Regions from separate parts of the Yersinia mollaretii ATCC 43969 genome, predicted to be linked through region 2. Evidence: predicted binding sites of a transcription regulator. Region 2 holds the regulator's gene; each other region holds the start of a gene.

Region 1 (4,289 bases), 2.1 Mb from region 2:
TTGTACCCGCCGTCATTGAACCACTGACGTTCAATGCGGTACGGCCCATATCAATCAAGGGTTCGACCGAGATCAGCAATGCAACCAGTGTGACCGGCAAGCCCAATGCAGGTAACACAATCAGCGCCGCGAAGGTTGCGCCCCCACCGACACCGGCAACACCTGCGGAGCTGATGGTCACGATCCCGACCAGTGTGGCAATCCAGACCGGGTCCAGTGGGTTAATACCGACTGTAGGGGCAACCATCACCGCCAGCATGGCTGGATAGAGGCCGGCACAGCCATTTTGACCAATGGTCGCGCCAAAGGAGGCAGAGAAACTGGCGATGGACTCAGGGATACCCAAGCGGCGGGTTTGTGCTTCCACATTTAATGGGATACTGGCTGCGCTTGAACGGCTGGTAAAGGCAAAGGTCAGAACCGGCCAGACTTTACGGAAGAATTTCAGCGGATTGATACCAGTGAAAGACAACAGCAGGCCGTGGACCACAAACATAATCGCCAGCCCCAGATAGGACGCAACAACAAAGCTGCCCAGCTTGATAATGTCTTGAATGTTCGAACCCGCAACCACTTTGGTCATTAATGCCAATACGCCGTAAGGGGTCAATTTCATGACCAGACGTACCAGTTTCATGACCCAAGCTTGCAGTGTATCGATAGCCGCCATCACGCGTTGGCCTTTCTCCACATCGTCTTTCAGCAGTTGCAGCGAGGCAATCCCGAGGAAGGTGGCGAAAATAACCACACTGATGATTGAGGTTGGGCTAGCGCCAGTCAAATCAGCAAACGGGTTTTTCGGAATAAAGGAGAGAATCAACTGGGGTACGGTCAAATCTGTCACTTTGCCCAAATAATTACTTTCGATGGCACTCAAACGCGCCGTTTCTTGGGTGCCTTGAATTAAGCCATCGGCGGTTAAGCCGAATAGATTGGTGACGAACACACCGACGAGCGCCGCAATCAGCGTCGTGAAGAGCAGGGTACCGATGGTCAGTATGCTGATTTTGCCCAGTGAAGAGGCATTATGCAGCTTAGCGACGGCACTCAAAATAGAGGCGAATACCAGCGGCATAACAATCATTTGCAGTAATTGCACATAACCATTACCGACAATATTAAACCAAGTGATGGACTCTTTAAGTACCGGGTTATCTGCGCCATAGACCCATTGTAAGCCCAGTCCAAACAGCACACCCAGTGCCAAACCAACCAAGACTTTCTTGGCTAGACTCCATTGCTTATGGCGAGTTTGCGCCAATAGTAATAGCAGTGCTACAAATACCAGCACGTTAATCACAAGCGGTAGGTTCATCCCCAAATCTCCAGATTATTATTTTGAATACTGGCTACCTATTCTATTGCTACTTATCTATAGAATCGCACCAGGCACAATCAATTGTGCAGTTAGCTGCATATGGTAACAGCCCTATAAAGGCTCACTTATATCCAAAAAGAATTTTATATAAGTTTTCATCTTGATTTGTATGGAATGCATTCAGATTGGTGATTTTTCGCTCATTAAAATGTGATCACAATCGAAAGTTTTTCAATTGCTCCATATAGGATAGCAGCGGAATAGTGGTGTCAGTTTGCCAATAGACGGAAAAACACACTAATAGAACACAGAATACGCGCTCTAATTGATTGCCTTTTTGTGGGCGTAATAGCGGAATACAGAATCGCCAACGGCAAGGCCACAGCAGCGGCACGCCAGCAGGGGTGAGCATATCGGCCAGCAGGTGGCTGAAATAGCCAATAATCATGGCGTGGAATGCATCCGCAGGAATAATCCAATCTCGTGAAATGTCCATTTGGAATAGGGCAATACCGCCGATCACTGCCAGCAGGCTATGGGTAAACCCTCGATGACCAAATGCGCGCGCAATGGGGGTTGAGATCCACTTTAGCCGCTGACCCAGAATTGACTTGGGGTGGTCAATATCAGGCAGCAGGGAAGTTAGCAGGGCGCCCGGTATAATGTGCCACCAATCGCCATGTGCCAGTTCCGGAGTGAGACCGACTTTTTTGGCAAAAATAACGCAGGCGACAGAAAAAATAAGGTGTCCTTCCCCTGTCATACTTGAATTCCGAATCTGTAGCTGTTGATTTATCCAGTATATGAGATTTATTCTGGCATGGATAGCCGTGACGCTGTAACTAAATGTCTCTTTTTTGTTTGAAGCAGGGGAGTTTAGCGGAGATATTTCGGGTGTCATACGGAGTATGGCGATCAAGAAAGGAAAACTAAGTAAAAAAAAGGGAAAAGTGACCGGGAGTCGCTTTTCCCCAAAGTAATACGGGTATGGGCATAATTAACAAATAATGATGAGGGCACTCATAACGATATAACGACTTACACGATCAATTAGAAGCTGTACTGCACACCGACACGATAGCGAGTTTGGCGCTCATCAGTGGTTTTGCTGCCAGCAACGTTGCCGATAGCAACATATGGCTTCCAGTTTTTATCCCATTTGTAAGCGACTTTCAGATCATGACTCCATTCGTCTTTATTTTTATTGGACAGAATTTCGTCTTCAGATTTCTTGTAGTTTAATTCGTATTCAGCAGAGTAGCTTTTCAAGAAATTGTAAGCAAACAACATGGTGAACTCGTGGCCTTTCTCATCAGATTTGGTCTGAGAAGGCTGGTTACGCTTGAAATATGGGCGATAACGCAGTGATGTTGAGAAGTCATCAGTGAAGGCCACTTTGCCGCGCAGATAAGGGCGGTAGTTATTTGAGTCAGATGAGGACTCTAATGAGAAACCAGGCTCAAGTTGGAAGGTTTTATTGAACTGATAAACATAGCTGGCAACCACTTCGGTGCCGTTACTGACTTGCTCGTTGAACGGTTTATTTGGCGTAGTATCAGAGCTGTGTTGGCCCCATTTCCCTTCCAAAGAGAGACCAAAACCATTGGCAAAACGGTTGGAGATCAGTAAACGGTCTTTATGATCAGATTTACTGGTGTCTTTCATTTCATGCCGATAGTCAATTGTTGTAGCAACAGAACTAAAACTGATAACAGATGCCACTGCTAGAGTAATTAATTTAAATTTCATTTTTTTATATAATCCCAGGGTTATGTTTATTTATAACAACAATCATTAACAATTTCACAAAACTCAACATACGATTAAAAAAACAATTTCACAATCAAAGAAACGATGTTCCACTTATTGTGGATATACATTCTATTTATATTTGTAATTAATTGTGTGATCCAGATCTTTGTTGCTGATTAATTTTTTAATCAGATATTAATTTGTGATGGCGATCTAATTGGTTGTTGTTTTTTATGATTAATAAAACAAAACAACCCCGCCAAATTAATGGCAGGGTTTAATAACAACTTAAGTTAAATAAACTTAATGATTATCTCATGGCGCGTTTAAGAATACGGTCACCCTGCTTATTAAAGTATTCAGCAGATTCTTCGACAGATTTTTGGCCGTAATCGATATATTGAATCGCATCACGGAACAGAGAAACGATCTGCGGGTCATCAAAGTACGGTGATGTTTTCATTTCATGTGGCAATTCCAATGCCATATTTAAGCCAGCAACAGAGGGATCTTCATCTTTAATCACGCCACTGGCGCGCAGTTGAGTCACTGCTGCTGCACTCAATGGTACGCCACGTTCTAGACCCATGGCATCAATACCTTCTTTGCTGTTCAGCAAGAAGTTAATCAAGATGGCGCTCTCTTCTGGGTATTTAGTGGATTTACCAATAGAGAGCATTTGAGCTGGTTTAAAGAACAGACCTGCATCTTTTGCATCTGGCAACATTGGATATGGGCCAAGTATCAATTTTGCTGGCTTGGTCAGGTTATCTGAATATTTAGTAATGGTGGAGTTCCACATATAAGTGCCACCCCATTCACCATTAATCCACGGCTTCATTTCGTACATATTGCTCTTGCCGAATGAAGCATAGTATTTAGTGGATGGCATAACATGGCTATCGACCATTTTCTTATACATTGTAAAGAACTCAACCCACTGTTCTGGCGTATAAGCAAATTTCTTATTGGCTTCGTCGATTGTCGGTGTGTTGTATTTCTGTGTCATATAAGAGCGAATTAATGCCAGCGTGTCCTGGTGCTCTAATACGATAGGGTAATATTGCTCACCCAATTTTTCTTGGAAGACTTTACCGGCGTTAAGTAATTCATCCCACGTTTTTGGATACTCTAAACCTGATTTAGCCCATGTCGCGTCATTGAAATAGAAAATACGTGCAGTCACTGAAATTGGAATACCGTTTAATTTTCCATTAAC
Region 2 (4,289 bases):
CGTTAATGGCGATGGTCAGTGCTGGGAAATCACGTTTGAGCTGATAAACCCGCTCATAATCCAGCGGCGGCACTTCGCGGTTCTCTTTCGGGCTAAGCCCAGAGAGCCAAGCTTTTCGGGCGTGGATGGTGAAAATATCACATTCCCCCTGCTCAGCGACAGTTTGCACGAATTCGCATAAAAACTCATAGCTATCCAACTGGTCAATCCCAATACGGGTTTTTACCGTGACCGGAATAGAAACCACGTCACGCATGGCTTTAATGCAATCAGCAACCAGATTGGCCTCAGCCATTAAACAGGCACCAAAACGACCATTTTGCACCCGATCAGAGGGGCAACCCACATTCAGATTTATTTCATTGTAGCCGCGAAACTCAGCCTGCTTGGCACACTGCGCTAATGCCTGCGGGTCGCTACCACCAAGTTGTAGCGCCACAGGATGATCCTGTTCGCTATAAGCCAGATAGTCGCCTTTACCATGAATAATGGCACCGGTGGTGACCATCTCGGTATAGAGCAATGTTTGTTTGGTCAACAACCGATGAAAATAGCGGCAATGGCGATCTGTCCAATCGAGCATCGGCGCGACGGAGAAACGCTGTAGGGGGTATGGCGGCTTAGTGGCCTGAGTGCTGGAAAATGTCTGAGCTTCGTGCATTTACTGTGATTTCATCTGTGATTACTGCATCTATTATCCATTGATTTGCTCACTAAGTGAACAAGGCAAAGGGATGGAACTGGCGATTATACCATAGAACCTTGTTATGGCTGCCCGTGTGATAGTGGAGCCATAAATTGATATTGAGGCTGGCGGTGACTTACTAGAATTGTGATACCCGCCTTCCTCCCACTTTTTCATCTATCGGCGATTAACAGTAAATATGGTAAAATCAGTTCAATTCGAATGCTGCGGGATGTAAATGATGAACCCTATCAATCAGGAAAAACTGCTGGCTCAGGCTGAAAGCTTGTGCCAACAACGGAACGTCCGGCTGACACCGCAACGTCTTGAAGTATTACGTTTAATGGCTCAACAGCCGGGTGCAATCAGCGCATATGATTTGTTGGATCTGCTGCGCATTTCGGAACCTCAGGCGAAGCCACCCACCGTTTATCGCGCATTGGATTTCTTACTAGAACAAGGTTTTATTCACCGTGTAGAATCAGCGAACAGCTATGTGCTGTGCCATCATTTTGAAGAGCCAACCCATACTTCAGCACTGTTTATCTGTGATCGCTGCAAGATAGTGACAGAACGTACTACTGTGGGTATCGAAGAAGCGCTAGCGCAATTAGCAAAACAGTCTGGTTTTACACTGCGCCATAGTGTGGTTGAAGCTCACGGTTTATGTGCTGAATGCGGGGTTGTTGAAGCCTGTGAAAGTCATGATCACTGCGATCACGACCACTCGATTGTGAGCAAAAAGAGGTAACTCAGTGGTGATAGCGAATAGACTGTCGCCCACAAGGCGTCAGTATTGAATGGCGTTGAGTAATAAATACCTGAATACCTAAGCCTAATATAATAAACATAGGCGCGGATATATAATTAGATTATGAAGCCTGAGTCTTCTAATATTACACATCCTTGTGCTTATGGTGGTATACATCGAATATCAATAGAGTGGCTTAATTAAAACAGAGTCACTGACTTCACTGCCATTTACATAAATAACGTGCTAACAGGAAGTTGTCAGTTTAAATTAAAGCATTCATTGGGTGAAATCAGATCCGATCAATTGATACCAACATCAGTTTACATCCCTTTAACGCTGTTACCAGCGATGCTTGCTGTGGTCTTCCCAAGCTTTGACTTCTTTTTCGGCCTGCTCTTTTTGATAGCCGTATTTCTCCTGAATTTTACCCACCAGTTGGTCACGCTTGCCTTCAATCACCTTCAGGTCATCGTCAGTCAGCTTGCCCCATTTCTCTTTCACTTTACCTTTAATCTGCTTCCAGTTACCGTCGGCTTGATCTTTATTCATAATATCTCCGTTACCTTGGGATTAGTCAGTTTAGTGAGTTCAATACGATAAATATTCGCTACGAATAAATAACAATCTAATTTATATTATTACTCAGCTTCATAATTTAAATTAGGCTTCATTGTTTTGCTTACCGTAGAAATAACTATAGCAGAGGAAGCTAATATTAGAAGTTTTGAATATATTAAACGCTGAGATCACAGCCAATATATAGAAATAAGCGCTAATAAAGCGCAGTAAAAACAGCAGGTAATAGCTTATTTGTCGGAATCATCTCAATCTAAATATATCGTCGTGTTTGAAGCGTGTTTGAAGTAGAAAAGTCATTAGTTAGGCTCACTGAGCATAAACAATAAAAAGCCGCTCCTGAGCAGGAACGGCTTATTAACTAAACATAAAACACTAAAGTCAGATCCAGTCGCCATTACGGATGACACCAACGGCCAATCCTTCAATGGTGAAGTTTTGCTCGCGCAGATCGACAACAATCGGCTGAAATTCGCTGTTTTCTGGCAGAAGCTGTACGATATTACCTTGTTTTTTCAAGCGTTTTACCGTGACTTCATCATCAATGCGTGCAACCACGACTTGCCCGTTCCGCACATCCTGCGTTTTGTGTACCGCCAGCAGGTCACCATCCAGAATACCGATATCTCTCATCGACATCCCATTGACCCGCAACAGAAAATCTGCGCTTGGTTTAAACATTGAGGGATCGACTTTATAGTGCCCTTCGATATGTTGCTGTGCCAGCAGAGGCTCACCTGCGGCAACCCGCCCAATCAGTGGCAGGCCATCTTCTTCTTCCATCAGCAAACGAATGCCACGGGAAGCGCCAGAGACAATCTCGATCACGCCTTTACGGGCCAGTGCTTTTAAATGCTCTTCAGCGGCGTTAGGAGAGCGAAACCCCAGACGCTGCGCAATTTCGGCACGGGTCGGTGGCATGCCGGTTTGCGCTAAGTGATCGCGAACCAGGTCATAAACCTCTTGCTGTCTGGTAGTAAGTGCTTTCATTCCGCCCCCTGTTTGTTTATACAGTCTTGCTGTGAGTATATACAGGTAAGCGGGTGTTGGAAACCAAAGAGTGAACAAAAACAGGGATTAATCACAGCTTATTTGTTTCCTGTTATTAACTCACCCCCCTGTGAGTCGCGATAACATTAACCCAAATGGTGCCAAAGTGCGGTTATCCAGACAAAAATGGCTAACAAAATAGCTAAAAATACAGCGGCGGACCCCATATCTTTCGCTCGTCCGGAAAGCTCATGGAACTCGCTGCCGATCCGGTCTACCACGGCTTCAATGGCACTGTTGATCACTTCAACAATGATCACTAATACGACACTGCCAATTAATAAAATACGCGTTATCGCCCCTATATCCAGCCAAAACGCCAGTATGATCGCCATAATGGCCACGGCCGCTTCTTGACGAAAAGCCGCTTCATTCTTCCATGCAGCACTTAAGCCTTTCGCAGAATAACCCGCTGCTTTATAGATTCGAGTTAGCCCTGTTGATTGGTTCGCCATGTTTTATTGCCTTTATCTTAAGTAGATGATGATTTTTACCGCTTTCTGTTGTCTCATCACCACAGATCTAAAAACCAGTTTCTGGTATCCTTGCGATGAATTGCTAACAAGAGGCTTCATGTAGTTATGTCAGGTTGGCGTAAAATATATTATAAGTTATTGAATTTACCACTTAAATTGTTGGTAAAAAGCAAGGTTATTCCGGCAGATCCTGTGACTGAGTTAGGGTTAGACCCGTCTCGTCCTATTCTGTACGTTTTGCCTTACAATTCTAAGGCTGATTTGCTGACTTTGCGAGCGCAGTGTCAGGCGCTGGATCTGCCCGACCCATTGATTCCATTGGAGATCGATGGCGTGCTACTTCCCAGCCACGTGTTTATCGATAATGGCCCAAGGGTCTTTCGCTACTACGCGCCGAAACAGGAGTCGGTAAAACTCTTCCACGATTATCTGGACCTGCACCGCAATAACCCAGCACTGGATATCCAGATGCTGCCGGTTTCTGTGATGTTTGGCCGCTCGCCAGGCCGTGAAGGTCATGGTACGCCGCATCTGCGCGTACTCAACGGCATACAAAAATTCTTTGCCGTCTTGTGGCTGGGGCGCGATAGTTTTGTGCGTTTCTCAACCACGGTTTCACTGCGCCGCATGGCCAGCGAACACGGCACGGATAAAACCATTGCCCACAAACTGGCACGGGTGGCACGGATGCACTTCTCCCGCCAACGCTTGGCGGCAGTAGGCCCAAGCCTGCCAGCCCGTCAGGATC
Region 3 (4,289 bases), 1.8 Mb from region 2:
TGTCTTGATCGCCTTTGATCTCGCCACTCATCAGGCGCATCATCTGCTGACGCAGGTTGGGCATTTTGCCAGATAAGTCATCCAGCGTATCAAATGGGATCTCACAAACCATCGAGGTTTCCAGCGCCTGCGCAAAGCTAGGATGCTGCAAATTGCTGATAGCATCAAAACCGACCAGATCGCCCGCCAGATGGAAACCGGTGATTTGCTCGTCACCCTCTTCGGTGATGGTATAACTTTTTATGGTCCCGGAACGGATGGCGTACAGGGATTTGAGTTCATCACCTGCTTTAAACAGCGCCTGTCCTTTCTGAATAGGTTTTTTCCTTTCAATGATATTGTCGAGCTGATCCAGCTCATGTTCATTTAAGGTAAACGGTATACAGAGCTGGCTGATACTGCAATCCTGACAGTGAATTGCACAACCACCAGACTGAATACGTCGGATTACGCGTTTTTCCGGGATCATAGGGTATTCCCAATAATATTGATATGCGTCAATTTTAACATCTTTTCTTGCATCTGATAAGTGCAAGAATAGTTAGCATCCTAAAAGATAACCCTCATGCATTAATAACCAGCGTTTTCGCTCCACTCCGCCAGCGTAACCCGTCAATGCACCTTGCTGGCCGATCACGCGATGGCAGGGAACCACGATCGAGATAGGATTCAAGCCATTTGCCATGCCAACAGCACGCGACGCCGTCGGGCGGTTAATTCTTTTTGCCAACTCACCATAGGTAATGGTTGCGCCACAGGGAATTTTCCGCAACTCCTGCCAGACTTGACGCTGAAAATCAGTCCCGGCGGTTTTAACCGGTAAATCGTCAATGATGCTCAGCTCACCAGCAAAATAGCGCTGCATACTCTCACTCAGCCCACCGGGATTGCGTTTCTCAACCAGCGTAAAGGTATTCTCGCGGTAGTGATTGCGCAGCAACTTCATTAGGCGCTCATAATGGTCGGTCCAATCAATGGCACGTAACCGATTCTCTTCGTCTGCAATCAGTACCAACTCGCCCTGCGGCGTAGCCATCCGATCAATAAAAAACGTATCCATAACTCTCCGCAATATTGCTGCCATTGGCTGATAAAGATTCTGCTGATAATTATTGCATGAAATAGAGTTCCAAAAGATGCCTATCATGGCACGAAGTTAAAAATTGGCTCTTATCGTGATGACAATCGCATAACCCAGAAAGTTTATTGATCGGGTCAGGGTGGGCGAAACCGCAATTAGCCGTTAGGATGGTGGCTTATTATCAGCATTTTTATTTGCCGCAGAATATTCATTAAGGTTGATAACAACGTGGAATCGGAATCGAAACCTGCACGTATCCTGATCAGCGCCTGCTTGATGGGAAAACCGGTACGCTATAACGGCAGTGCGCTCTCTGTTAGTGATGACATTATTCAGCGCTGGCAGGACGAAGGGCGCTTGGTGTTGGTTTGCCCTGAATTGGCTGCCGGAATGCCGGTCCCCCGTCCACCCGCAGAAATTCAGCAAGGCAACGGTGAGGCTGTGCTGCAAGGGCAGGCGCGGGTGATTGAGCAGTGGGGCAATGATGTCAGCCGTGAATTCCTGCAAGGCGCTTATCAGGCACTGGAATTGGCGCAAAAGCACCATTGCACATTGGCCATCTTGACGGAAGGTAGCCCATCTTGCGGCAGTAGCCGTATCTATGATGGTCATTTTAGCGGCACTCAACGTGCTGGTGAGGGAGTTACCACCGCACTGTTGCGCCGCCACGGTATCCCAGTTTTCAGCCATCTCCAACTTGAGCAAGCGGATGATTTTTTGCGAAGTTCTTCGCAAATTCAGGTTAAAAGCTAATCAAATGTCATAAAATCCCGCTATACTGTACAAATAAACAGTATGCATATGAAATCGTAATTTTAGTCACTTAATCTTCATTGCAATCATTAAGTCGAGGTAACGATATGACATTTAAGATAGTGGAAAAACAGCCGAAAAAAGTCGTTAGTATCCGGCTCATTGGCCCTTACCACGAGACGATCCCATTAGGTTTTAACCAACTTTCATCGCTCTACACCCAACATCAGATCCCCGCGAAAGAGTGGTTGGCACTCTACTGGGACAACCCAGAAACCAATCCGCCTGCTGAATTACGCGCTGATATTTCCTTGTCTGTCGATGATGACTATGTTTTGCCAGCACCACTCAGTGATCAACTGACACTGCAAGAGATCCCCGGCGGGGTGTATGCGGTGTACCACACCCGTGTGACCGATGATGACTACGCTAAAGCCTGGAGTGAGTTGTATCACCAGCATCTGCCGCAAAGTGGTTATCGCCCGGCGGAGGGGGCCTGTTATGAGGTCTACCTCAATGACGGCATGACCGACGGCTACTTTGATATCGATATTTATCAATCCGTCGAGAAAGCGCCTTAATCCGTGGCCGCAGCCGGGCTGGGTAGCTCGGCTGCTGATGCTAGTCACTATCCTTTTATCTCTGCGGTAAGAAATAGCTGACTTAGCCAATCACTAAAAATGCGCACGCGTGGCGAAAGCTGGCGACTGTGCGGATACAAGAAAGAGACGGGCATCGGCGGTGGTGGGAATTCGGGCAGTATCTCAATCAGTGTTCCTGCGGCTAAATCAGGCGCTATGTGATAGCGCGGCACTTGAATCATCCCCAAGCCCAATCGCGCGGCAGCCACGAAACTTTCAGCGCCAGTGACTGATAAAACTGCCGGTAATTTCACTTGTAGAGTTTCAGACGATAAATGTGGCGCTGATAAAGAGTGCGCACTTCTTACTGTTGGATAAGCACCCAACGACGAGTGGGAACTAAACTCAAGTGGCAGCAATCCGCCCGTAGCGCTGGAGCGAAAACCGACCATTTGGTGTCCACTCAACTGGGTCGGCAACTCTGGAGTGCCATGCTGCTCTAAATATTGCGGTGCTGCACAGGTGACTTGTGGCAACAGGGCGACTCGGCGGGCGACCATATCGCTGTCTTGCAAATTACCGACCCGCAATACCCCGTCAATCCCTTCGCGAATCAGATCGACTAGACGATCTCCTTCGCTGATAAATAACTCAATATCAGGGTATTGAGCAATGAAATCAGGTAACTGAGGCAGAACAAAATGGCGGGCCAATGTGCCCTGCACATCGATTCGCAGCAAACCGCGCGGTTTAGCGTGGGCAAATGCCATTTCAGCATCTTCAATGTCGGCAATAATTCGCAGGCAGCGTTGATAGTAAGCCTCCCCATCCAGTGTGGGGCTGACATGACGGGTCGTTCTCTGTAATAAACGCACATTTAAGCGCTTTTCAAGCTGCTTAATAGCATCCGTCACTGTGGAGCGCGGCAAGTTTAAATCTTGTGCGGTTTGGGTAAAACTGCGCTGCTCTACTACCCTGATAAACACCCGCATTGCATCTATTCTGTCCACGTTATTGTTCGCTTTATTCGGATAGTATTATCGAATAATAGGGGATTATCCGAAACAGTAAAAGTGGCATTCTCTGTTTGCGGATTTGAGCTGACATGTTCCACATCGATTAATGGCAGCCAATGAATCACCACTCATTATTAAACGTAGATTTAGGAGAATATCATGGTGAATACCACTCAGCAGGTTGCCATTGTCACTGGGGCATCACGGGGAATTGGTGCGGCCATCGCGGAACGTTTGGCGCAGGATGGTTACACCGTGCTAATCAACTATTCACGAGGCGATAGTGAAGCTGAAGCATTGGTACGCAAAATTCAGCAAGCGGGCGGTAATGCCTTGAGTGCGAAAGCGGATATCAGTGATGCCGCCGCCGTGGCACAACTTTTTGCGACGGCGGAAGCGGCGTTTGGTGGTGTCGATGTGCTGGTCAATAATGCCGGGATCATGTCTCTCAGTGCGATTGCCGACAGTGATGATGCGCATTTCGATCGCCAGATTACCATTAATCTGAAAGGGAGCTTTAACGGGATGCGGGAAGCGGCTAAACGCCTCAGAGCCGGAGGTCGCATTGTTAACTTTTCGACCAGTGTGGTGGGGTTGAAACTGGAAAAATATGGGGTGTATGCCGCAACCAAAGCGGCGGTTGAAACCATGACGGCAATTCTGGCAAAAGAGTTACGGGGTCGTAATATTACGGTCAACGCAGTGGCTCCGGGGCCAACCGCGACGGACCTATTCCTCAACGGAAAATCACCGGAACTGATTGAAAAAATGGCAAAAATGGCACCACTGGAAAGATTGGGCACCCCAGAAGATATTGCGGCCGCAGTGGCCTTTCTGGTGGGTAAAGATGGCGGCTGG

The links. The regulator LexA, encoded in region 2, represses DNA repair genes until DNA is damaged. The targets are predictions, from matches to a motif close to TNCTGTATGTACATACAGNA.
Positions count from the first base shown of each region.
Region 1: the regulator LexA is predicted to act here: its motif matches at 2,101-2,120, upstream of HRD69_RS14665 (metal-dependent hydrolase).
Region 3: the regulator LexA is predicted to act here: its motif matches at 1,858-1,877, upstream of sbmC (DNA gyrase inhibitor SbmC).

Region 1 is NZ_CP054043.1:3,279,397-3,283,685, forward strand. Features, by position in the region: gene HRD69_RS14660 (L-cystine transporter) at 1-1,315, opposite strand, end outside; gene HRD69_RS14665 (metal-dependent hydrolase) at 1,533-2,081, opposite strand; gene HRD69_RS14670 (oligogalacturonate-specific porin KdgM family protein) at 2,369-3,067, opposite strand; gene HRD69_RS14675 (ABC transporter substrate-binding protein) at 3,381-4,289, opposite strand, start outside.
Region 2 is NZ_CP054043.1:792,513-796,801, forward strand. Features, by position in the region: gene dusA (tRNA dihydrouridine(20/20a) synthase DusA) at 1-661, opposite strand, end outside; gene zur (zinc uptake transcriptional repressor Zur) at 927-1,436, shown strand; gene HRD69_RS03475 (CsbD family protein) at 1,779-1,988, opposite strand; gene lexA (transcriptional repressor LexA) at 2,397-3,005, opposite strand; gene HRD69_RS03485 (diacylglycerol kinase) at 3,152-3,520, opposite strand; gene plsB (glycerol-3-phosphate 1-O-acyltransferase PlsB) at 3,647-4,289, shown strand, end outside.
Region 3 is NZ_CP054043.1:3,551,617-3,555,905, reverse strand. Features, by position in the region: gene HRD69_RS15845 (fumarate/nitrate reduction transcriptional regulator Fnr) at 1-469, opposite strand, end outside; gene ogt (methylated-DNA--[protein]-cysteine S-methyltransferase) at 542-1,060, opposite strand; gene HRD69_RS15835 (2-thiouracil desulfurase family protein) at 1,358-1,834, shown strand; gene sbmC (DNA gyrase inhibitor SbmC) at 1,942-2,415, shown strand; gene HRD69_RS15825 (LysR family transcriptional regulator) at 2,463-3,425, opposite strand; gene HRD69_RS15820 (SDR family oxidoreductase) at 3,591-4,289, shown strand, end outside.